DNA from 2 places in the Cupriavidus sp. 05T313 genome. Region 1 is predicted to be linked to the other one. Evidence: predicted binding sites of a transcription regulator. Region 1 holds the regulator's gene; the other holds the start of a gene.

Evidence for each region. Region 1 encodes FliA, which starts transcription of late flagellar genes. Its sites were predicted from a motif close to CTAAAGTTTNNNNNNNNNNNGCCGNTA; they were not measured.
Region 2: AC1DKD_RS27010 (flagellin N-terminal helical domain-containing protein) is a predicted target of FliA. The motif match lies at 5,107-5,133, and genes of this name have one in related genera.

What each region holds. Positions count from the first base shown of each region.
Region 1 is NZ_JBFTLX010000046.1:9,205-22,602, reverse strand. It holds gene AC1DKD_RS13125 (flagellar basal body P-ring protein FlgI) at 1-887, opposite strand, end outside; gene flgH (flagellar basal body L-ring protein FlgH) at 902-1,585, opposite strand; gene flgG (flagellar basal-body rod protein FlgG) at 1,582-2,367, opposite strand; gene flgF (flagellar basal-body rod protein FlgF) at 2,418-3,161, opposite strand; gene flgE (flagellar hook protein FlgE) at 3,221-4,462, opposite strand; gene AC1DKD_RS13100 (flagellar hook assembly protein FlgD) at 4,496-5,167, opposite strand; gene flgC (flagellar basal body rod protein FlgC) at 5,181-5,588, opposite strand; gene flgB (flagellar basal body rod protein FlgB) at 5,596-6,009, opposite strand; gene flgA (flagellar basal body P-ring formation chaperone FlgA) at 6,230-6,949, shown strand; gene flgM (flagellar biosynthesis anti-sigma factor FlgM) at 7,109-7,411, shown strand; gene AC1DKD_RS13075 (flagella synthesis protein FlgN) at 7,467-7,925, shown strand; gene AC1DKD_RS13070 (flagellar protein FlhE) at 8,688-9,116, opposite strand; gene AC1DKD_RS13065 (RNA polymerase sigma factor FliA) at 9,113-9,829, opposite strand; gene AC1DKD_RS13060 (MinD/ParA family ATP-binding protein) at 9,869-10,687, opposite strand; gene flhF (flagellar biosynthesis protein FlhF) at 10,691-13,138, opposite strand; gene flhA (flagellar biosynthesis protein FlhA) at 13,152-13,398, opposite strand, start outside.
Region 2 is NZ_JBFTLX010000150.1:219-8,542, reverse strand. It holds gene fliK (flagellar hook-length control protein FliK) at 1-425, opposite strand, end outside; gene AC1DKD_RS27030 (flagellar protein FliT) at 483-818, opposite strand; gene fliS (flagellar export chaperone FliS) at 820-1,248, opposite strand; gene fliD (flagellar filament capping protein FliD) at 1,282-2,778, opposite strand; gene AC1DKD_RS27015 (flagellar protein FlaG) at 2,830-3,195, opposite strand; gene AC1DKD_RS27010 (flagellin N-terminal helical domain-containing protein) at 3,312-5,009, opposite strand; gene AC1DKD_RS27005 (RNA chaperone Hfq) at 5,271-5,594, opposite strand; partial or broken gene AC1DKD_RS27000 (methyl-accepting chemotaxis protein) at 6,547-8,324, shown strand, end outside.

The sequences.
Region 1 (13,398 bases):
ACCACCGACAGATTGCCGTGCGCCACGGCGCAGTCGTCCACGGTGACGGCCTGGTTCATCACGATCGAGCCGGTACGGGCATTGAGGATGACCTTGGCGGCAGCCTTGGCCCGCGTGACGTCGATATTCTCGATGCGGGCCATGAAGCCCACGCGCGCGCCTGGCGCAGCGGGCGTGCGCACCTGCACCACCCGGCCGTCCAGCGCACTGGCTACGCCGCCGCCCATCGAGCGATTGATCGCCTCGACCACACGCTCGGCCGTGCCGTAATCGGTTTCACGCAGCTCCAGGTTCAGGATGCCGCCTTCCGGCTGGAACGCCGGCACCGCGCGCTCGACGATGCCGCCGTTGGCGATCCGGCCCACCGCCAGCTGGTTGACCTGTACCTTGCTGCCGTTGGCCGACGCGCCCGCGCCACCCACCAGCATATTGCCCTGCGCGATCGCGTAGACCTGGCCGTCGGCGCCCTTGAGCGGCGTCATCAGCAGTGTGCCGCCACGCAGGCTCTTGGCATTGCCCATGGAGGACACCACCACGTCGAGCTGGCTGCCCGGCTGCGCAAACGGCGGCAGCGTGGCCGTGACCATGACCGCCGCCACATTCTTGAGCTGCATGTTCTTGCCGGCGGGCAGGGTAATGCCCAGCTGCGAGAGCATATTGGTCAAGCTCTGCGTGGTGAACGGCGTCTGCATGGTCTGGTCGCCGGTGTTATCCAGTCCCACCACGAGGCCGTAGCCCACCAGCGGGTTGTCACGCACGCCCTGGAAGGTGGCGAGATTCTTCAGCCGTTCCGCGTGCGCCGCGCTCGCGAGCAGGCCCAGCGTCAGCGCAAGGAAGAGAGCGCGGACAAAGCGGCAGCGCAAGGCAGGGAGCGAAGACAGGAACATGACGCGGTCGGTGATCAATACGGTGAAACATTGAGGAAGAAACGCTGCAGCCAGCCCATGTTCTGCGTTTCGTCGATATAGCCCTTGGCGGTGTACTCGATGCGCGCGTCCGCCACTTGCGTGGAGGGCACCGCGTTGTCACCGGTAATCGTGCGCGGGTTGACCACGCCGGAGAAGCGGATGAACTCCGCACCCTGGTTGATCGCCATCTGCTTTTCGCCGGAGACGATCAGGTTGCCGTTGGCCAGCACTTCCAGCACGGTCACGGTGATGGTGCCGTTGAATGTGTTGGTGGCGCTGGCGCCACCGCTGGCCTTGAGCGCGTTGGCACCGCTCATCGTGGCATTCTGGCTGCTGCTGAACAGGCCAGCCAGCGCCTTGGGCACCGCGTCGAACGCCAGCGCGCTGTTGGAAGTGCGGCTGGCGTTGGTGCCGGAGTTCTTGCTGGCGTTGACGTTCTCGCTGATCACGATGGTGAGGATGTCGCCCACGTTGCGCGGCCGGCGATCCTCGAACAGCGGATTGCCGGCATACGACGACTGGTAGATCGATCCGCTCGACCGCGCCAGCGCGCGCGGCTCGGCCCGTGCGGTGGTGGGAAGCTGCACCAGCGGCTCGCGCGGAACCATCGCGCAACCAGTCGCGAAGCAGCACACGGCAAGCGCGCCCAGGCGAATCAGCGAGGCCATCATGATCATCCGAGCTGGGTGAGGCGCTGCAACATCTGGTCGGACGTCTGCACGGCCTTGCTGTTGATCTCGTAAGCGCGCTGGGTCTGGATCATGCTGACCAGCTCTTCGACCACGTTGACGTTGGACGCTTCCACGTAGTTCTGCTGCAGCGTGCCGGCGCCGTTCAGGCCAGGCACGGTGGTGTTCGGTGCACCCGATGCGTCGGTCTGCACATACATGTTCTCGCCGAGGCTTTCCAGGCCGGCCGGGTTGGCGAAGGTCGCCAGTTGCAGCTGGCCGACCTGCACGTTGTTGGCCGAGCCGGGCTGCGTCACCGAGACGGTGCCGTCACGCGCCACGGTCAGCGACGTGTAGTTGGCCGGCAGGGTGATGGCAGGCTGGATCACAAAGCCGCTGGACGTCACCAGCTGGCCGTTCTGGTCGCTCTGGAACGAGCCGTCACGCGTGTAGGCGGTGGTGCCGTCGGGCAGTGCCACCTGGAAGAAGCCGTTGCCGAGGATGGCCACGTCCTTGCTGTTGCCGGTCTGCTGCGGATTGCCCTGGGTATGGATGCGCTCGGTTGCCACGGGGCGCACGCCGGTGCCCAGCTGCAGGCCGGACGGCAGGGTGGTCTGGTCCGAAGACAGCGCGCCTGGCTGGCGTACGGTCTGGTACATCAGTTCCTCGAACACGGCGCGTCCACGCTTGAAGCCGTTGGTGGAGACGTTGGCCAGGTTGTTCGAGATCACGTCCATCTGCGTCTGCTGCGCATCGAGGCCGGTCTTGGCAATCCAGAGAGAGCGGATCATGTTTGTCCTCACAAGGCCGCCGCGAGCCGCGGCGGCACATCAATTCAATTTCAGTTGGTCGAGAGCAGCTGGTTGGAGCGCTGTTCGTTGGAATCCGCGCTCTGGATCATCTTCATCTGCATCTCGAAGCGGCGGGCGTTGGCGATCATGTCGACCATCGACTCGACCGGATTGACGTTGCTGCCCTCGATCGCGCCGGCAATGACGCGGATGTTGGCATCGACCTGCAGCGGCTGCGCGCCGGGGCGCAGGCGGAACAGGCCATCGTCGCCACGGGCGATGGAATCGGGCGGCGGATTCACCAGGCGCAGCTTGCCGATCTGGGCCAGGCCGGCGGAGGTTTCCCCGGGGCCGCGCGCCGTGATCGTGCCGTCGCTGCCGATGCTGACCGCCGCACCCGGCGGCACCGCGATCGGGCCACCGTCGCCCATCACCTGCAGGCCGGTGCTGGTCTGCAGTTGCCCGTCCGCCGACACCTGCAGCGAGCCCGCGCGGGTGTAGGCTTCGCTACCGTCCGGTGCCTGCACCGTCAGCCAGCCGTTGCCCTGCAGCGCCACGTCCAGCGGACGCTCGGTGTAGGTCAGCGGACCGGCCTTGAGGTCGGCGCCGGGCGTGGAGGCCAGCGCGAAGGCGCGCGTCGGCGACGCCTGCCCCACCACCGGCACCGCGCGGAACATATTGACCTGTGCCCGGAAGCCGGGGGTCGACGTGTTGGCCAGGTTGTTGGACACCGCGGCCTGCTGGTCGAGCGTCTGCTTGGCGCCCGACAGGGCGGTATAGATCATGCGGTCCATGGCGTCCCTTTAACTCCCGCTCGTCCGGTTCGTCCGGCCTATCCTGCCGACGCTGCGCATTACAGGTTGACCAGGGTCTGCATGACCGTGTCCTGCGCCTTGATGGTCTGCGCGTTGGCCTGGTAGTTGCGCTGCGCCACGATCAGGCTGACGAGCTGGCCCGACAAGTCCACGTTGGAAGCTTCCACCGCGTTGGACTTGAGCTGGCCGAGGCTGCCGCCAGGCGCGGCGATCACCGCCTGACCCGACGCGCCCGTCTCGGACCACACATTGTTGCCTTCGGGCTTCAGGCCCTGCGTGTTGCCGAAGCCGGCCATCACGACCTGGCCCAGCGACTGCTTTTGCTGGTTCGAATAGCTGCCGAGGATCGTGCCGTCCGGCTGGATCGCGAAGCCGAGCAGGCTGCCGGCGGTATAGCCGTTCTGGACAGGCGGTTTGGTATCGCTGGCGCCGGCGAACTGCGTGGTGCCGGTCAGGTCCATCGCGATGGCCAGCGGAGCCGCGCCGTTGGAAGCCGCAATATTGATGGTGGTGGTAGCACCTGCGCCCGGTACCTGCAGCGTGCCCTTCGAGTCGAACTTCAGCGTGATCGGCGCGCCGACGACATTGCCCGCCGCATCGGTCAGGTTCATCGTCCAGTCGGTGCCACCGCCACCGGCTGCCGGGAACGTGCCCGCGCCGGGGGTACCCGTGGAGAAGTACGCCGTCAGCTGCCTGGCGTTGCCCAGCGAGTCGTACACCGTAACGCCGGAGCTGTAGTTGTACATATTGGACGTAGGCAGCGCCGCCGGCGTGCTGGCGAATGCCGCTCCCGGTACCTTGCTGCCGGAATCCAGGTTGAAGGAAACGCCCAGCGTGGTCGTAGCCTTGGCCGCCATCGTGGTGTTCGGCACGACCAGGGGTTGCGGCTGCACCGCACCGCCGCCGGTCGCGCCTGCCGGATAGCCGCTCAGTTGAAGGCCCTGCGCATTGGTGATGCGGCCGTCTTGCTGGCGCTGGAACTGGCCATTGCGCGAGTAAAAGACTGAGCCCGACGAGTCGGTCAGGCGGAAAAAGCCATTGCCGTTGGTAATCGCCACATCGAGCGCGCTGCCGCTCGATTCGATATTGCCCTGGTTGAATGACTGCACCACCGAGTTCACTGTGGTACCGAGGCCAATCTTGGTACCGGCATACACGTCGGCGAACTGGGCCGTCGATTGCTTGTAGCCGACGGTGTTGGCGTTGGCGATGTTATTGCCGATGACGTCCAGATTCGATGCGGCGGCGTTGATGCCGCTTACCCCTTGACCGAAACCCATGATATTCCCCTAGTTAGCTGATTCGCTGATGTCTTAAAGAATGCGGCGAACGTCGTCGACCGACGCGGTGCGGTCATTGCCGATATCGACGAGCACACCGGTGGAGTCACCGCTGATGCTGTTGACCTTGCCGTACACCAGCGCCACCGGCGTGACATCCTTGCCGTTGGCGGTGGCGGTCACCTTGAAGCTGTAGTCGCCGTCCGCTACCGCGACGCCCGCGTCGTTCTTGCCGTCCCAGGCGATGTCGTGCACGCCGGCAACCTGGCCCTTCATGTCGATGGTGCGCACGGTGTTGCCGTCCTTGTCGAGCACCTGCACGGTGACCGCATCCGCGGTCGCGGGCAGGTCGACACCGATCTTGCCCGGCACGCCGCCCGCCACCGACGTGGCGCTGCCCGGCACCATTACCGTCTTGCCGATCAGTGCCGCGGAGTCCATGGCGCGGCTGGCGCTGACCTGGCCCAGCAGCGTATTCAGCGTGGCGTTCATGGTCTGCATGCCGCTCACCGTGCTGATCTGCGCCAGCTGCGTGGTCAGCTGCGAGTTGTCCATCGGGTTGAGCGGGTCCTGGTTGTTCATCTGGGTGACCAGCATCTTCAGGAAGTTGTTCTGCAGGTCGGCCGCGCTCGCGCTTCCGCTTTGCAGCGTATTGGCAATCCCGGCGGCGCTGGTGTTGTTGCTTGTGGCGGAGGTCGTAGTCATTGCGTATCCCGGTTTACTGACCGATGGTCAGTGTCTTGAGCATCATGTTCTTGGCGGTGTTGAGGACTTCCACGTTGGCCTGGTAGGAACGCGAGGCCGAGATCATGTTGACCATCTCCTCCACCGGGTTGACGTTTGGCATCGTCACGTAGCCGTCGGCGTTCGCCAGCGGATGCGTGGGGTTGTGGACCATGCGCGGCGGCGACGGATCCTCCATCACGCCCTCCACCTGCACGCCCCCGATGTCGCTCTGGCCTGGTGTCGCGGCCAGGCCGAACACCACTTGCTTGGCGCGGTAAGGCTGGCCATTGGGGCCAACGGCGCTGTCGGCGTTGGCGAGGTTGGAGGCGGTCACGTTCAGGCGCTGCGACTGCGCAGCCATGGCCGAACCGGTGACTTCGAAGATGTTCATGGCTGGCATGGTGCGCTCACTGCTGGATGGCTGACAGCATGGTCTTGATCTTGGCGCTCATCACGGTGAGCCCGGATTCGAAATGCACCGCGTTGTCGGCAAAGGCGACGCGTTCGGTATCCATTTCGACCGTATTGCCATCGATACTCGACTGCATCGGGATGCGGTACTCGAGGTTCCTCTCGTCGATCCCCGACGCCGACGCCTGGCCCGGCAAATGCCGCACCGACGTGGTGGACAGCGAAACGCCTTCGGCGCGCTTGCCCCGCTCGACGCTCTGCGCCAGCGTGCTGGAGAAATCAAAGTCGCGCGCCTTGTAGCCGGGTGTATCGGCGTGCGCGATATTGGAGGCAATCACTGATTGCCTCTGGGTCCGCAAGCTCAGCGCTTCTTGCTGGAAGCGCAATGCCGCATCGAGTCTGTCAATCATGTCTGTGTCTCGCTGAAGGGGAGAGCGATGAAGGTCGACCTTTTCAGGTGTGTCATCTTAGGGGCGGCCCCGCCATGCCAATCGCACGAATAGGGCAAAGAAACCTGCGTATTTCGACCCGAGCAAGATTGCAGGGCTGCCTACAATGGGACCCGTTGTCACGCACGTGGCGCCCGCTCCCGCGGCGCGCCCCACGTCGTTTTCTTGCCGGGATACACACATGAACACTCGTTTCCGGGCCGCCGCGGCGCGCGCCCTGCTCTGCGTGCTCGCCGCCAGCGGCACGCTGCCCGGCGGCGCCGGCGCGGCACCGCCCTCGCCTTTTACCGAAGACCCGGTGCGTACCGCGGTCGAGCAGTTCCTTGAACGCCAGACCGCCGGCCTGCCAGGCAAGGCCAACATCCAGGTGGTGCCGCCTTCGGGCGGGCGCGCGCCGGATTGCCCGCTTCCCGAACCCTTCCTGCCGCCAGGCGCGTCGCCCTGGGGTCGCGTCTCCGTGGGCGTGCGCTGCGCGGGCGAGCGTCCGTGGACGCGCTATGTCCAGGCGCGCGTGTCGGTGGTTGCCGACTACTATGTGGCCGCGCGCAACCTCATGCCCGGCGAACCCGTCGACGCGGCCGACATGGAAGTCCGCCAGGGCGACCTGGCCTCGCTGCCGCGCGCGGTGGTGACCGATCCCGTGCAAGTGACCGGCGCGGTGGCGGCGAACCGCATCGCCGCGGGCTCGCCGTTGCGGATGGATCTGCTGAAGAAGGCCATTGCCGTACGGCAGGGGCAGAACGTGACCGTGGTGGTGGAAGGCGAATCGTTCCAGCTCAGCAGCGAAGGCAAGGTGATGGCCGACGCGCCGGTGGGCAACAACGTGCAGGTGCGGCTAAAGAACGGTCAGGTAGTCAATGCGCTGGTGCGCAGCGGCGACACGGTGGTGCTGCAACAATAGGGGAACGCGGCAAGCGTGGCCCATGGGGTTACGCAACCGTCTCATGAGACAATGGCGCGCAGGCTCAGGGCCGGGAAAGCGGGGCTTTCCGACGCCATTTCACCCTAAAGTTTTGCCTGAGCCATCCGATAAGCCAAAGGTACCCAGCAAGGAATTACCGTGAAGATCAATCAGACCACCTCGTCGAGGGCGGGCGACGCCATCGACGGCGCCACGCGCAGCGTGGCCGGCGCCCCCGGGCCGACCACGGCCCCGGATACGTCCAGCGTGCGCGTCAGCCCCCTGTCGGCCCAGGTGCGCGAGATCGGCGCCCGCCTGGTAGAAGATCGTGACGACGATATCGATACCGCCAAGGTCGAGAAAATCCGCCAGGCCATCGCCGAAGGCCGGATCAGGATCGACCCCAGCAAGATCGCCGACGGCCTGCTCGCGTCCCTGCGTGAGCTGAACGGCGGCGCCTGATCCCCCTGCTGCGCGGCCATTTGTTTAGCCAACCCATACCCAAGATAGGCACGCCATGAGCCAGTCCCTGATCCAGAACCTGCGCCGCGAAACCGAGCTGGCGCAGGAATTCGCCGCCGTGCTCGGCGAGGAAAGAACCATGATCAAGGCCGGCGACTACCAGGCCCTGGCCGGGTTGCTGGAACGCAAGGTCGAACTTGCCGGCTTGCTGAGTGCCTTGACGCGCACCCGCGAGGCACAGATGGGGGCTTTGGGCATTCGCACCGGCGCGGGCGGACAATTGTTCGGGCGGCAGATCGATGCGGGCGTTGAAGCCGCATGGCGGACGCTGGTGTTTGCCGCGCGCAGTGCGCGCGATGCCAATGCGCTCAATTCCGCCGTGGTGGACGCGCATCTTGAATTCACCGAAGAAGCGATCCTGGCGCTGCGTCAGCGTGGCGACAATGCGACGCTCTACGGGAAGGACGGACGGACGCAGACTGGGCCGCAAGGGGTCAGCCTGGCCAGCGGCTGATGGTTTCCGGATCTTGATTCCGGATCCGACCTGGACTGCCACTGGTTAGTCCGCAACATCAAGAAGCGGTTCTCGGGGCCACCCGGATCAAAGGCCGCTTGGCAACAGAAGGCGACAGCGCATCCCCCTCAGGCCACCCCGGGCAGTGAGGTGAAACCACCTTTGACGTTCACCGGCAGGTATCAACGCTCGGCGAGCAGCAACCGTGCTGCGCGAAGCGAGTCAATGCGCCAATCAGCGGCGTACCTTCGAGATCCCCGATATACAAGCCCGGGCCTTGCGCACCGAACACCGGATTGCTCCAGCGCAACATTGGACAACAGCGCCCCCGTCAAACCCCGAAGGCTCTAAGGCTCGAAACCGTGAAGGAATTGCAAGAAGAAGCGATGCCGCCAGAACCACGATCGGTGTAGCCGTGGGGAGCGCCCGAGGGGCGGGCCACACCCCAACGCGATGCGAAGCGAGCCGTCAAGGTTTACCAGGCCGTATGGGGCGCCTCGGGATCCGGCGAAAAGAGCGGAAAAGAGGTACCCATGTTTGAGTATCGCCTTAAGGCGATGCGAGTTTGGGTCCCGGCCGCTCTTTTCGCCGGATCCCGAGGGGGTGTCGCCCCATCCGGCGCGCTTCTTTGCCTACTTTCTTGGCAAGACAAGAAAGTAGGTCGCCCCCCGCAGGGGGTAAAACCGCCTTTGACTTTAAGCCTTTGACGTTAAGCTTTTGAATTTATGTTTTTATAACCCACCGCCGCCAGCAACAGCAACATCACCTAAAACTAACCGTAACCTGATTCGACTGCCCCAACAATACCGGCATCAGCGCCCCCCGCCCAGGCACCTGAAACGCAAACACAAACCCCTTGGCCGCATCATCCCCGCTAAACGCCTCGGTAAGCCCCTCCGCCCCCGGCAACAACACACAACGCTGCGCATTGCACAAATAAGCCTGCAGCTCATTGGGCGGCGTACTAGCAAAACTATATCGCCACCGCACGGTAGTAATAGCCCCCTCCGCCTGCGGCAAGTAACCGGTAGGCAAGATCGGCGGCGACACCGTACGCAACCCTTTGCCATGCAGCGCAGGCCCGTTCACGGAAGCCGACCAGGAATGCAGCGGCCCGGCGGGCGCGGCCCAGGCCGCGCAGCAGGCCGCGGCCAGCACCGCAGCGCCAAGACGATGGCACCAGCCCCTCATAGCAAGCCGCGCAGCTGCGAACGAAGCCGCGTAATAGCCTGGCTGCGAATCTGGCAGACCCGCGACTCCGTCACCTCCAGCACCGCCCCGATCTCACGCAAATTGAGCTCCTGGTCGTAGCACARCGACAGCACCAGCTTTTCCCGCTCSGGCAGCYKSTCGATGGCRCGGATCAGCGCYTCGCGCATGCCGCTTTCCATCAGCACAGTGAGCGGGTTGCCATCGTCGCTGACGCTCAGGTGCCGGTCCAGGAAGTCCTCTTCGCCGGAGCGCTCGAAGTCCTCGTAGTGCAGCAGCTGGCAGCCATAGACTTCATTGAGCAGTGTCTGGTATTCGTCGAGCGGCAGCTCAAGCTCCTGCGCCACTTCGGAGTCGAGCGGCGCGCGGCCCAGCGTTTGCTCCAGGCCGCGCACGGTGCGTTCGATGCGCCGGGTGAACTGGCGCAGGCTGCGCGACTGCCAGTCATTGGCGCGCACCTCGTCAAGCATGGCGCCGCGGATGCGCTGGCTGGCATAGGTCTCGAAACGCGCACCGTGGGTGTCCTCGTAACGCTTGGCGGCATCGAGCAAGCCGATCATGCCAGCCTGGATCAAGTCATCGAGCTGCACGCTGGCAGGCAGCTTGGCTGCCAGTTGCAGGGCGATACGACGCACCAGCGAGGCATGCGCCGTCACGGTGTCGGTCTGTTCGAGCTTTCCCTGAATCGTGTACATGGTGGAATTCTCGTGAGTCCTGGCTGCAGGCCCAGGCGTTTAAGCCAGGGCCGGGGCTGACGGCGCCAGCGGCGCCGTCGGGGTTGAACGGGAATCGGTGGACAAGGGCCAGTTGGCAATGCCCGTGGCGATGCGGCGTAGCGCGGCGGTAGCGGGCGCCGCGGGAAAGGCCTCCACCACGCAGCGGCCTAGTGCCACGCTGCGTTCCACCAGCGGGTCGTACGGCAGGCTGCCGGCGGGGCTCGCCTCGACGCCGAGATACTGGCTGGCGGTGCGCGCCAGGTTGCCCAGCACGGCACTCGCGGCGGCATCGCTGGCGGCGGCGTTGATCACCAGGTGGAAGCGCCGGCAGGCGTACAGGTGATTGAGCCGCTTGATGCAGGCATAGGCGGCCTTGATCGAGGCCGGCTCCGCGCGCAGCACCACAACGAGGTTGTGCGCCGTGCCGGCTACCTGCGACAAGCCGCCGTCCGCGTCGCTGCGGGCATCGGTGAGCACAGTGCGAAAGCCATTCAGCGCCTGCAGCCCGCCACCGGCCTGCGGACTGCCGGGCAACACCGCGATGGTGCCGGCCGGGCGCTTGCCCAGCGCGGCTTCCAGCGTCACGGCGCCGCCCAGCACGGCGGCCAGGGTGCCTTCCGGCATGGCGCCGGCAAGGCGGGTCGCGCGGGCGCCGAAGCGGTCTTCATCGATGAGCAGGACGCGCTCGCCTTGCATGGCGAGTGCGTTGGCCAGCCCCAGGGCCACCGTGGTGGCGCCGGCACCGGCATCGCTCGCGACCACCGCGATGCGGCGCGTGGCGCGGGGCGCCAGCATGCGCCGCAAGCTTTCCGCCTGGTCGGAGGCGAGTGAAGTCACGTCTTATTCTCCCTGCGTCAGCGTTTGCAACACGCGGCTGCCGTTCATGCTCGCTTCGAGCAGGCCGGCGGCGTCGCCGGGATGAAAGGCCTCCTGCGGCGCTTCGTGGGTGGCGGACGGCGTGGCGCGGCCACCTCGGCCGGGGTAGTTCTCCAGCACGTCGAGCAAGGCCAGCAAACGGCCGAGGCCTTCCACCAGCACGGCGGCGGCCGGCATCTGGCGGGCGGGCGCGCGGCCGGTCAGCCGCGCCAGGAACGCGGCGGCGCTATCGTCGCACGCTTGCTCCAGCCGCAGCGCGGCTACCGCCATCTGCAGGGCGAGCAGACGCGCGCAGGCTTGCGCTTCGGCCAGCGAGGATTCGTTGCCGCCTGCCTGCCCGCCCTGCCCCAGGTGATCCATTGCGTGGCGCAGCGTGCGAAGTTGCGCTTCGCCGGCTTCAGCCCAGCGGGCCCAGCGGGCCAGTTGCACGCCCTCGGCCGACAACGCCGGGTCGCACAGCAGGTAGTGAACCGCTAGCGTCTGGCCGTTCTCGCGATCGACCACGCGCGACACCAGCAGGCCGGCCTCGATGCCGCTCTCGGCGGCGCCGCGCGTGCCACGTGCCTGGCCCTCAAGCACGCGCACCGGCGTTTGCGCGATCCACTGCACGGCGTCGCGGCCGCGATAGTCCATATCTTCCACCGCGTGGAAGGTCAGCGTTTCGGCCAGCGCATCGAGCTTGACGGCCGCGCCACCGCTGACCACGCGCGTGGTCTTGCGCGCGGTGGCAAGCCAGCGCTCGCCGGCTTGCTGCCAGCGCGCCAGCGTGGCGGCGGCGGGCATGGCATCCAGCAGATTGACCACGGTACGGGCGGCGGCGATGGCGGCGCACAGGGTGGCAGCGTCGGCTTCCCATCCGCCTTGCCCGGCTTGCAGCGCCGGGCCGGTGCGGCCGGCGGGCGCGGCGGCGGCCGCCAGCGGCAGGCCGTCGCGGTCAGCCAGCCAGAGCGTGTGTTGCCAGGGGCGCGGCGCGCGGCGCCCTGCCACCGGCGCGGCGACCGTGGCGCTGAGCGAAAGCACGAAACGATCGCAATGGCGGCTCAGGTCGCGGCAGGCGGCTTCGCGCACCTGCTGCGCCATCAGGCGCGGCGAGGGCGCGTTCTCGGTGCGCTGCTGCCAGAGCGAGCGGACCAGCTCGAAGCTGTAGCTGCCAGCGTTCAGCTGCTGGACGCAATCGCCCACCGCGTTGGCGTTGTCGGTCAGCGAGCGCAGCATGCCGTCGGCGCCGCCGGCGCTGGTCGCGCGGGTGGCGTCGCCATCGTCCTGCGCGGGCATGGCACGGCGCGCGGCTTCCGCGTCGGCGAATACGGAGCCGCGGCGCGGCGTCTGGAACGCGCGCTCGACCAGCGACACGCCGTTGGCGAGTTCAAGGTGCTCGGGCACGCGCTGGCCGGTGGAGGCGTAGTAGACCGGCAGGCGGTGCCGGATCACCACGTCGAGCACGGAGCCCAGGTGCGTGGCTTCATCCAGCTTGCTGACGATACAGCCGTCGATGCCGCCGTCGGGCGTGGCATCGTGGCGGTAGGCGTGCACGACTTCGTTGAGGGTGTCGCCGTGGCTGGCGCCGTTGAGCAACAGGATGCGCTGCACCGGCGCCTGCACGCCGGCCAGCATGGCGATCTGCTCCGACAGGTTGCGGTCGCGCTGACTCATGCCGACGGTGTCGATGATCACCAGGTGCTTATCGGTCAGCGCCGCCAGCGCGAAGCGCAGGTCGGCCGCATCCTTGACCGCGTGCACAGGCACGCCCAGGATGTCGCCGTAGATGCGCAGTTGCTCGTGCGCACCAATACGGAAAGTGTCGGTGGTCAGCAAGGCCAGGCGTTCCGGGCCGTGCTTGAGCACGAAGCGCGCTGCCAGCTTAGCCGTGGTGGTGGTCTTGCCCACGCCGGTGGGGCCGACCAGCGCCAGCACGCCGCCCTGCGCGAACAGCGCATCTTCGTCGTTGAGCACCGGGACCTTGCGCGCCAGCTCCTGGCGGATCCAGGTCATGGCGGCGGGCCGGTCATGACCCAGCGGCAGGTGGCCGAGCAGCGATCGCGCAAGCTGTCCGGAGAAGCCAGCAGTCACTAACCAGGTAAACAGCGAATCGCGCAGCGGATCGCCGCCCAGCGACGGCAGGCTGTGGGTGCCTACGCCGGAGAACTGCCGCTCCATCATGGCGCGCATGGTCTGCAGTTCGCCGCGCAGGTCGCCAAGGGCGCCGTCGACGGCCACCACGGCGGCGGGCGGCGGCGTGAATACCGGTGCGGTGCTGGCGATGGCGCCGAGATCGGTGTCGCGCATGGCGACAATCTCCACGCCCCCCTCGACGGTGCGGTTGGACAGCACCACGGCGTCCGGTCCCATTGCCTCGCGCACCTGGCGCAAGGCCTCGCGGCCATTGGCCGCCACGAATTTAGCTACGCTCATCTTGCGAAACCCCTCACGCTGCGCCACCGATCATGGCGGTGATCCTGATATTTCTGTTGTCCGGCACCTCGGCATGCGAGAGCACCTTGAGCTGCGGCATGGTCCGGCGCAGGAAGCGCGCCAGCAGCGGGCGCAGCGGATGCGGCACCAGCAGCACGGGATCCAGCCCCAGGTGTTCCTGCCTGTTCACCGCATTTTGCGTTTGCTGCAGCAGGGCATCGGCCAGGCCAGGCTCGATGCCGCCGCCGTTAGTGAGCGCT
Region 2 (8,324 bases), on a different contig from region 1:
ACCCACTCGGCCAGGTGGCTTTCGTAGAAGAGGCCGCTGTGCTGGACCAGTCCGGCCAGGGCGGCGCGCACTGTGGCCGGATTCGGTGCGCCGGCGGGCGACGGCAGCATTGGGGCCGCGGCCCGTGCGGGCTGCGCGTCGGTACGGTCAAGCAGGTCGAGAATGGTGCGTGCGGCAAAACTGAGCGTTTCGCGCGTCGAGCCGGTCTGAGCGCTTCGCCCGGCTGCGGCCGTATCCGACTGCAGCGCATCGACGCCGCGGCCTTGAATCGTGCCGCCGCCGGCGGTCTGGCTTTCGCCAGGGGCAATCTTGCCGGTGGGCAGCAGGGCCTCCAGCTTGGAGACCGAGAGCGCATTGCGCAGCCCTTGCGGGTCTGCGCCGCGCAGGAGGGCTGCCGGGTCCGGCGAGATGGGGATGCCGGTCATGGCAATCAGCCTTTAGCGTTCTGAGCGTTTCTGGCGTGCGGGTCGCGCAGCGTTGCCTCAGGCGGCAACGCTGCCGTAGGCGTGATGCAGATCCTGCTGGCGGCGCGCATTGCCCAGCAGCGCGCCCAGCCTGTTCATCTCCGGCGTCAACAGGTTGCGGATGGCAGCGTCGTAGCCAAGGATGCGCTCCAGCCGCTGATACCGGTCCATCCGTTCGCGATCCGAAATGGGCACGCTGTGGTCCATGCGGCGGAGTTGATCCACCTGGACGGTGTAGACCTGCTGCAGTTCGGCCATTGCAGTCCAGTTCCCGGCACGTGCCAGCTCAAGCATCTGCTCGGCAAGCAATTCCAGTTCCCGGTAGCAATGCAGGATCGGGCTCAATGCGGTCATCTCAGCGCTCCGTAACAAGCGACAGGTGTGGGGTAGCGCCATCGGGGGCGTTGCTCATCTCGGACCAGGCGGAAGCCAGGTTCCCGAGCAAGCCGTCCACTTCAGTCAGCAGGGCGGGATCGTTGCGCAGGTTGGCCAGCAACAGGCGCCGCGTCATGTAGTCATAGAGCTGTTCAAGGCCTGCCGAAATCTCACCGCCTTGCTCGTGATCGAGCGCGGCGTTCAGGCCGTTGTCAATGATGTTGATGGCCCTGGTGATGGCGTTGCCCTTGGCCGACACATCGCTGGCAGCCATATGGAACTTCGCCTGGGCAATGGCGGTGCGGGCGCCATCGTAGAGCATCGCGATCAGCTTCTGGGGGCTGGCGTCCATGACGCCAGTCTGGACACCGACTTGGGCATAGGCATTAATGGCGTGACGAGCATACATGGCGATCGATTCCCACGTTCGGTAAGGGTTGTATTACTTGCTGCTGTTGGAGTTGTTCAGCGCATTGAACTGTTGGGTCAGGTATTTGCTGGTGTTGTTCATCTGGGACATGATCAAGTCCAGATTCGTGAACTGCGCCTTGTATTGCGCGACGGTGGCGTTGATGCGGGTCTGCGTTTCGCTGTATTGATCGCTAAGCGACTTCAACGTTTGCGTGATCCCATCCGTCGCGTTCGTCAGGGTGCCCTTGGTGCCGGTCAGCGAGGTCACCAGGCTATTGATCTGGTTGCCATAGCCGTCCTTGCCGTTAGCGTTGGAGAAAAGGCCGGCTACACCATTCGGATCCGTGGTCAATGCGCTGGTCAGCTTGGTGGCATCGAAGGCCATCGTGCCATCGACCTGAAACGTCACGCCGATGTTTGCCAGTCCTGTGACCGCGCCGGAGCCACCCATCTGTGGCGTGTTCAGGATGCCGCGCATCTGGCCCTGAATCAGCCGCAGCGTCGCATCGCCGGTCAACGGGGAAGCGCTTTGGCTGGTGGGATCGTAATTCGACAGACTCGCGGCGGTCTTTTGCAGATTGTTGTAGGCGGTGACGAAGCTCTGCACAGCCGTCTGGATAGTCTTGACGTCGCGTTGCACCGTGACCGTGGTGGTTCCCCCTTGCGTTAGCGACAGCGTGACACCCTGGATGGCGTCGGTCACGGTGTTGCTGGTGCTCTGGACTGCAATATTGTTGACGGTCAACTGTGCATTCTGGGCAACGATCGTTTGCTGCATGCTCTGCACTTCATTGCCGGTCAGATCCTGGTTTTTGCCGGGACTATAGCTCACCAGGTCAGACAGTTTTGTGCCGCCGTCAGTCTCCGCTACGGAGATCCGCATGCTGCTATTGGCGCCGGTGGCGTTGGACGTCAGCACCAGACGGTATGGCGTGCCGCTGCCGTCGTTGACGATGCTGGCGGTGACCCCCCCATTGGCCTTGTTGATGGCGTCGCGGATGCCCTGCAGCGAGTTGTTGGTGCTATCGATCTTGATGTCGAAGCCGCTGGTGCCGGATGCCGGCGGCGGATTCGCCGCGAACGTTGCACCGGTGTACTTGCCGGTCACCGGGTCCAGCGTACCGCCGGTGATCGTCCCGAAGTCGATATGAATGGTACCGGTGCCGATCGCATCGGTCAGCTTGGCCTGCCCGGCGGACACCAGTGATTGTGACTGTGCCAGGGACGACACGTTGACAGCATAGGTGCCCGATACCGCGGAGGTGCTTCCGACCGCGCCAAGCACATTGGCGGCGGACGATGTAGCGGTCGTCGAGTTGAAGAAGTTCGGATCGGATAGTTGCTTAGCCGCCCCCTGGAATGCCGACAGCATGCTCTGCACCTGACCGTAGGCCGACAGCTTCGCCTGATAGCTGGTGGCCCGGTTCTGGATGGCCGTGAGCGGTGCCTGTTCCGCCGTGGTGAGCTGGTCCAGCAGGGTGTTCAGGTCCAGGCCGGAGCCCACGCCAAGGTTCGAGATGGTTGCCATATCGTTCTTATCCGGGAAATTGCTTAAACGGGGCTGAGCCGGCTACCGGTCTCAGGCTTCTTGATGTACGAACAAGCCTTGCGCCTTTTGCAGGGCGTGGGCGATGCGCATGACCTCTTCAGAGGGCAGTTGCCTGATGACGTCGCCGGTGTCCTTGTCCACTACCTTGGTGATCACGCGGTGGGTATCCTGGTCAATTTCGAACTCCACATTGAATGCGGTGGTGCGCAACAAATCCTTCAGGTGCTGGATGGCAGTGTCTTCGGTCATGACAGGAGCTGCTTGTTTGTTTGCGCCAGCCTGCGTGCCAGCGCTGTTGTCGCTCGCGGGTAAGGCAGAGGGCGTGCCCTCGCGGCCTGCGGGAGGCAGGGACGGAGAGAGCGGCAGCGGCGGGATCAAGCTTGTCGGATTTGCCATGACCGTTGTCGGGGGTGGGTTCGAAACGCTTTCGCAGGGCAAAGGGGCCCTGCGAAAACCCTCCGGCACAAGGCCGGGCTTGTGGTGGCCCGGCCCTGGTGCTTCGTATTACTGCATTAACGCAGCAGCGACAGCACGCCTTGCGTGGTCTGGTTCGCTTGAGCCAGCACCGAAGTGCCGGCTTGCTGCAGGATGTTGCCGCGGGTCATGTTCGACACTTCCGTGGCGTAGTCAGCGTCTTGAATACGCGAACGCGACGACGACAGGTTGGTGATGGTCGTGCCAAGGTTGGCGATGGTGGAATCCAGACGGTTCTGGATCGCACCCAGCGAGCTGCGCAGCTTGTCAACCATCGACAGGGCCTTGTCGAGGACGTCCAGCGGATTGGCGGTGGAGGTCTTACCGCTCGTAGCGTTGAGGGTGAACTTCCCAGCGTTCGCCGAGTCTTCATATACCGCGTTCGCCGAGCCATCGGTCACCTGGCCGTTGCTGTGAACGAACAGCTTCTCGGCCGTGTTGGTGGTAAGCGCGCCGTTCATATCAACATTGACCGGGTTACCACCCGTCGTAACCGCACCGCCAGCTGCGGTGATGTAGGTAGCCCCACCGAGCACCGTAGTGATTGCATTGGCGCCGTTGCTTGCTTGAACCTGAGTTGTCAGGGCTGCGGCCGAGATATGCAGATTAGTCGCATTTGCCGTCGCAACGCCGCCAGTGAACGCGTAGCTGGGAGCGTTGGCCGCGTTGCCCACGGTGATTGAGCTCAACTTACCGGCTGCACCCGATGTGCCGATTGCCTTGATCAGGTCGCCAGCGCCGCCGCCGTTGTTGATATCCGCCTGCGTGAGGGTGCCGGCCAGATCGTTCTCGGTCAGGTTGCCTGCAGCGTCCACAAACAGCTTGTTACCGCTGGTGGCCGAGGTCAGCATGCCATTGCTGTCAATGTTGGCGGAAACCGCTTGATTGTTGCCGATTTTGATCGACACATTGGTAACGTTCCCAGCAGCCGGCTTCAGGTCGCTCGAGATGCGCGCGGCAGTACGTGCCGTGTCGGCAAAGGAGAAGTCCGTGCCGTTATAGGTGTAGTTTGCGATGGTGGCAATGCCGGCGTCGTTGACCGTATCACCAGTAGCAACCTTGCCGAGCACATTGGCCAGCGTGGCGCTGTCAGCGCCAGTGTAATTCTTGGAGTAGGCGGTGGTGCCGTTGGTCGTTGCGCCTGCGGTAAAGCCGGCTGCCAGCAGGTCCTGGCTGGTAGCGGCCGTATTCGGCGTGCCGGTGCCAGACACGTTGAAGCCGGTCATGTTCAGCGTCTTCGTGCTGATTTCCTGCAGATTCACCGAGATGGTCTGGCCGTCGCTGGCGCCAACTTGAATGTTCAGGGGCTTTGCCGAGCCAGACAGTACCTTGACGCCGTTGAAGTCGGTCTGCGTGGAGATGCGGTTGATTTCGTCCATGCGCTGGCCGATTTCATCCTGGATCGACTTCAGGTCGTCTGCCGAATTCGAACCAGTCGCTGCTTGCACCGACAGGGTACGGATACGTTGCAGGTTGTTCGTGACTTCGGTCAGCGCGCCTTCAGTCGTTTGCGCCAGCGAGATGCCGTCGTTAGCATTTTGCTTGGCTTGGGTCAGGCCGTTGATGTTGGCGGTGAAGCGGTTGGCAATGGCCAGGCCGGCTGCGTCGTCCTTGGCGCTGTTGATGCGCAGGCCCGACGACAGGCGTTGAATCGCCGTGTTCAGCTGCGATTGCGATGCATTCAGGTTGTTCTGAGTCATCAGAGACAACGAATTGGTATTAATGACTGACGCCATGGTACGACTCCTATATGCAGTGATTTATGCAGTCCGGCGGGTGCCGTAACGTTGGCTGACTGCGTTGCAGTGCGTGTAGTGCCTCCGTTGTTAGGGTTATCGACCGGGGCGGGAAAAGATTTAGTGTGATCTTTGGGGCAATGTGCAGAAGTTTTTTCGCGGATAGCTTCCGAGCGGCTCTGGGGGTGGCTGATGCGGGCGGGGCCATCGCACGAAAGCTGCGCCGCTTGTGCGCACAACCGGCTGGCGCGCCCTCCCTGGTTATCTCCGCTTGCGGGTCCGTGGCGTATACAAACTCACAAACTCCGGCGAAGTCTCCGCCCCGGGCACCGCCGCCATGGCCTCCGGCGCATGGGCGGGCGTGATCACGGCAATGGCGTGCTTGTAGACGACTTGCGGCTGCGGGTCTCGCGGCGATTCCGCCAGCAGCACCATATAGTTGTCCGAGGCCACGATCACGCCGTGCAGGCGAATGCCGCTCGACAGGTGTACGACGACAGGGCTGTGGCTGGCGCTGAGCGTGGAGAACTGCAGCTGCTGCAGTTGCCTGCTCGGACGGGTGATCCTGGTTTCCTTCTTGTTCACAACGTCTCCGGAAGAGCCCGCACGGGTTCTGGCGGCTGGCAAGGGTCCAATATATGGGCCCGGGCAATAGGGGGGTTACAGCACGGCCTGGGGTGGGCTGCGGCGTGGCCTGGGTGCGGCGGGGGATGAAATATCCGCTCTCTGTGCTGGCGCTGGATCTGGCTGCATGGATCACGTCCGGCCCCGACGTGTGTCCGGGCGGCGGCTCCGATGCTGCCCCGCAAACGCTGGCGGCAGGGGCAGCCGGAAAAGACGGGGGGTACTTCAGGCGCGAGGGTAACAAAATTTTACAAATCGGAACGGTTGGGGGGGGGCGCACCTGAGATCGAGAGTTTCCTCTAATAATACTCTTGCGTCACAATGCTGCGGTTTGCCTTGTTTGCACATGTGCGGCAAGTCCCAACGTCACCAGCGCCCGCAACCCCCGTTCAGCATAGGTTTGCGGGCGGCAAGGTGACCCTGGCCTGCAGTTGCGATGTTTTCCATGCCGCCCATTCGTCACTTGAATGGCGTCGCCAGCACTTTTTCTATCAGAGTTATCCCTGATAGAAATTGGATTTACACCTCATGTAAGCAGGTTTATATTCGCTAACGAGCCTTTCGGCTCATAGCAGTCCTGGAAAGCCTACGAGCACCCCGCGCGTGGGCTTCTTTTTTTGCGTGCCCACTTGTTTTGTTGCGCGCCTTTGGCTGCATGCGCCGCTGGCAGCACTTCGGAGCGCCTGGTTAACATTAGACGACAGGTCGCATCCCGCCAATCGTTCGAATTGCCGGGCTTTTCCCCCTCATATTTGCTTTTGTTCCCGTATTTTCCGTTTTCTTCGGAAATGTCTTGATGTTGCCCTCAAGCTTGGCCCGCTCTCTGCCGTTAAGTCCGCGGTGCGGTGTCGTCCCGGAAATCTGTCCGGGGCGCGGAAAAGCGCGCGCGATGAGAGTAAAAGGAGCCGGGAAGATGCGTTGGTTGCGAAACTTTGGCATTGGGGCGCGCCTGACGGTGGCGTTTTCGCTGGTGGCGTTGCTGCTGGTTGCCGTGGCGGTGCTGGGCATGACGTCTCTGCGCACCATGAACGAATCGATGCGCATCACCGTGGAGGGACGCTTGTTCAAGGTGCTGGATATCGAGCGCGTCAAGCAGGATGCGTTGCGGATCGGGATTCTGGTGCGCGATGCCACCATGAACGAGGACCCGGTTGCGGTAAAGCGCAATGCCGGGGAGATCGCGGGGCTGCGCGAGAAAATGGGCGTCACGCTGGATGAACTTGGGAAGTGGCTGTCCACGTCCGGCAGACCGGAGACCCGGGAGTTGTATCGGGGGCTGACCGAGGCACGCACTGCCTATAACGGCCAGCTCGACATGGTGCTGCGCCAGTTGCAGGGCGGCGAGTTCGATGGTGCCCGCAGCGCGCTGGTGGCGACGCTGCCGGCGGCGCAGGCGCCTTATTTCGACAAGTTGAGCGAACTGACCGAGACCGGCCGCAAGGTTGCGCTGGCTGCCGTGCAGGAGGCGAACGCCAGTTATGAGACGGCCCGCAACCTGCTGCTGGGCCTGGCCGCCGTCGCGGTGGCCCTGGCGGCGGCCCTGGGCATCGGCATCACGCGCTCGATCACGCGACCGGCTCGCCATGCGCTGGAAGCGGCACAGGCGCTGGCGCACGGCAACCTGACGTACGCGATCCAGGTGCAGAACGATGACGAAATGGGCCGCATGCTGGGCGCGCTGGAGCGCGCTTTTGGCCAGTTGGCGGCACTGGTGCACGGCATCCAGGGCGCGACCCGCTCCATCGGTGGCGCTACCCGGGAAATCGCCAGCGGCAATACCGATCTTTCCCAGCGCACCGAAGAACAGGCTGCCTCGCTTGAGCAGACTGCGGCCTCGATGGAGCAGCTGACCTCCACGGTCAAGCAGAATGCCGCGAACGCGCGCCATGCCAACGAACTGGCGGTGAGTGCCTCGGGCGTGGCGATCGAGGGCGGGCGCGCCGTGCGTGGCGTGGTCGAGACCATGCAGCATATTTCGCAATCGTCGGCCAAGGTGGCCGAGATCGTGGGCGTGATCGAGGGGATTGCCTTCCAGACCAATATCCTGGCACTGAACGCAGCGGTGGAAGCTGCCCGTGCCGGCGAGCAGGGACGAGGCTTCAGCGTGGTGGCGGCCGAGGTGCGCAGCCTGGCCCAGCGCTCTTCGTCGGCAGCCAAGGAAATCGGGCAACTGATCAGTGGCTCGGTGGGTCAGGTGGCCCATGGCGCCAAGCAGGTAGAGGACGCGGGCCGCACCATGGACGATATCGTCGGGGCGGTGAAGCGCGTGACCGACATCATGGGCGAGATCGCCGCCGCAAGCGAAGAGCAGTCGTCCGGCATCGAGCAGGTCAACCTCGCCATCAGCCAGATGGAAAGCGTGACGCAGCAGAATGCCGCGCTGGTGGAGCAGGCCGCCGCCGCCGCCGAGAGCCTGCAGCAGCAGGCCGCCGGGCTGGTGGATGAAGTGTCCCGCTTCCAGGTGGCTCCGGAAGAAGCGCATGCGCAGCCGCGCCAGGCGGTACGGGAACTGGCGCGCATGCCGGTGCCGCAAGCGGTACCGGTAGCACGCGTGGCGCCGGCCGCCCCGCGTCCGGCGCCCCATCCTTCCGCTGGCGCCAGGAGCCATCCGGCGGCACGCCAGGGCACGGCGCGCCCGGTCCGGACCGGCAGCGCCGCACCGGTGAAGCCAGCCGTGCAGGCAGCACCTTC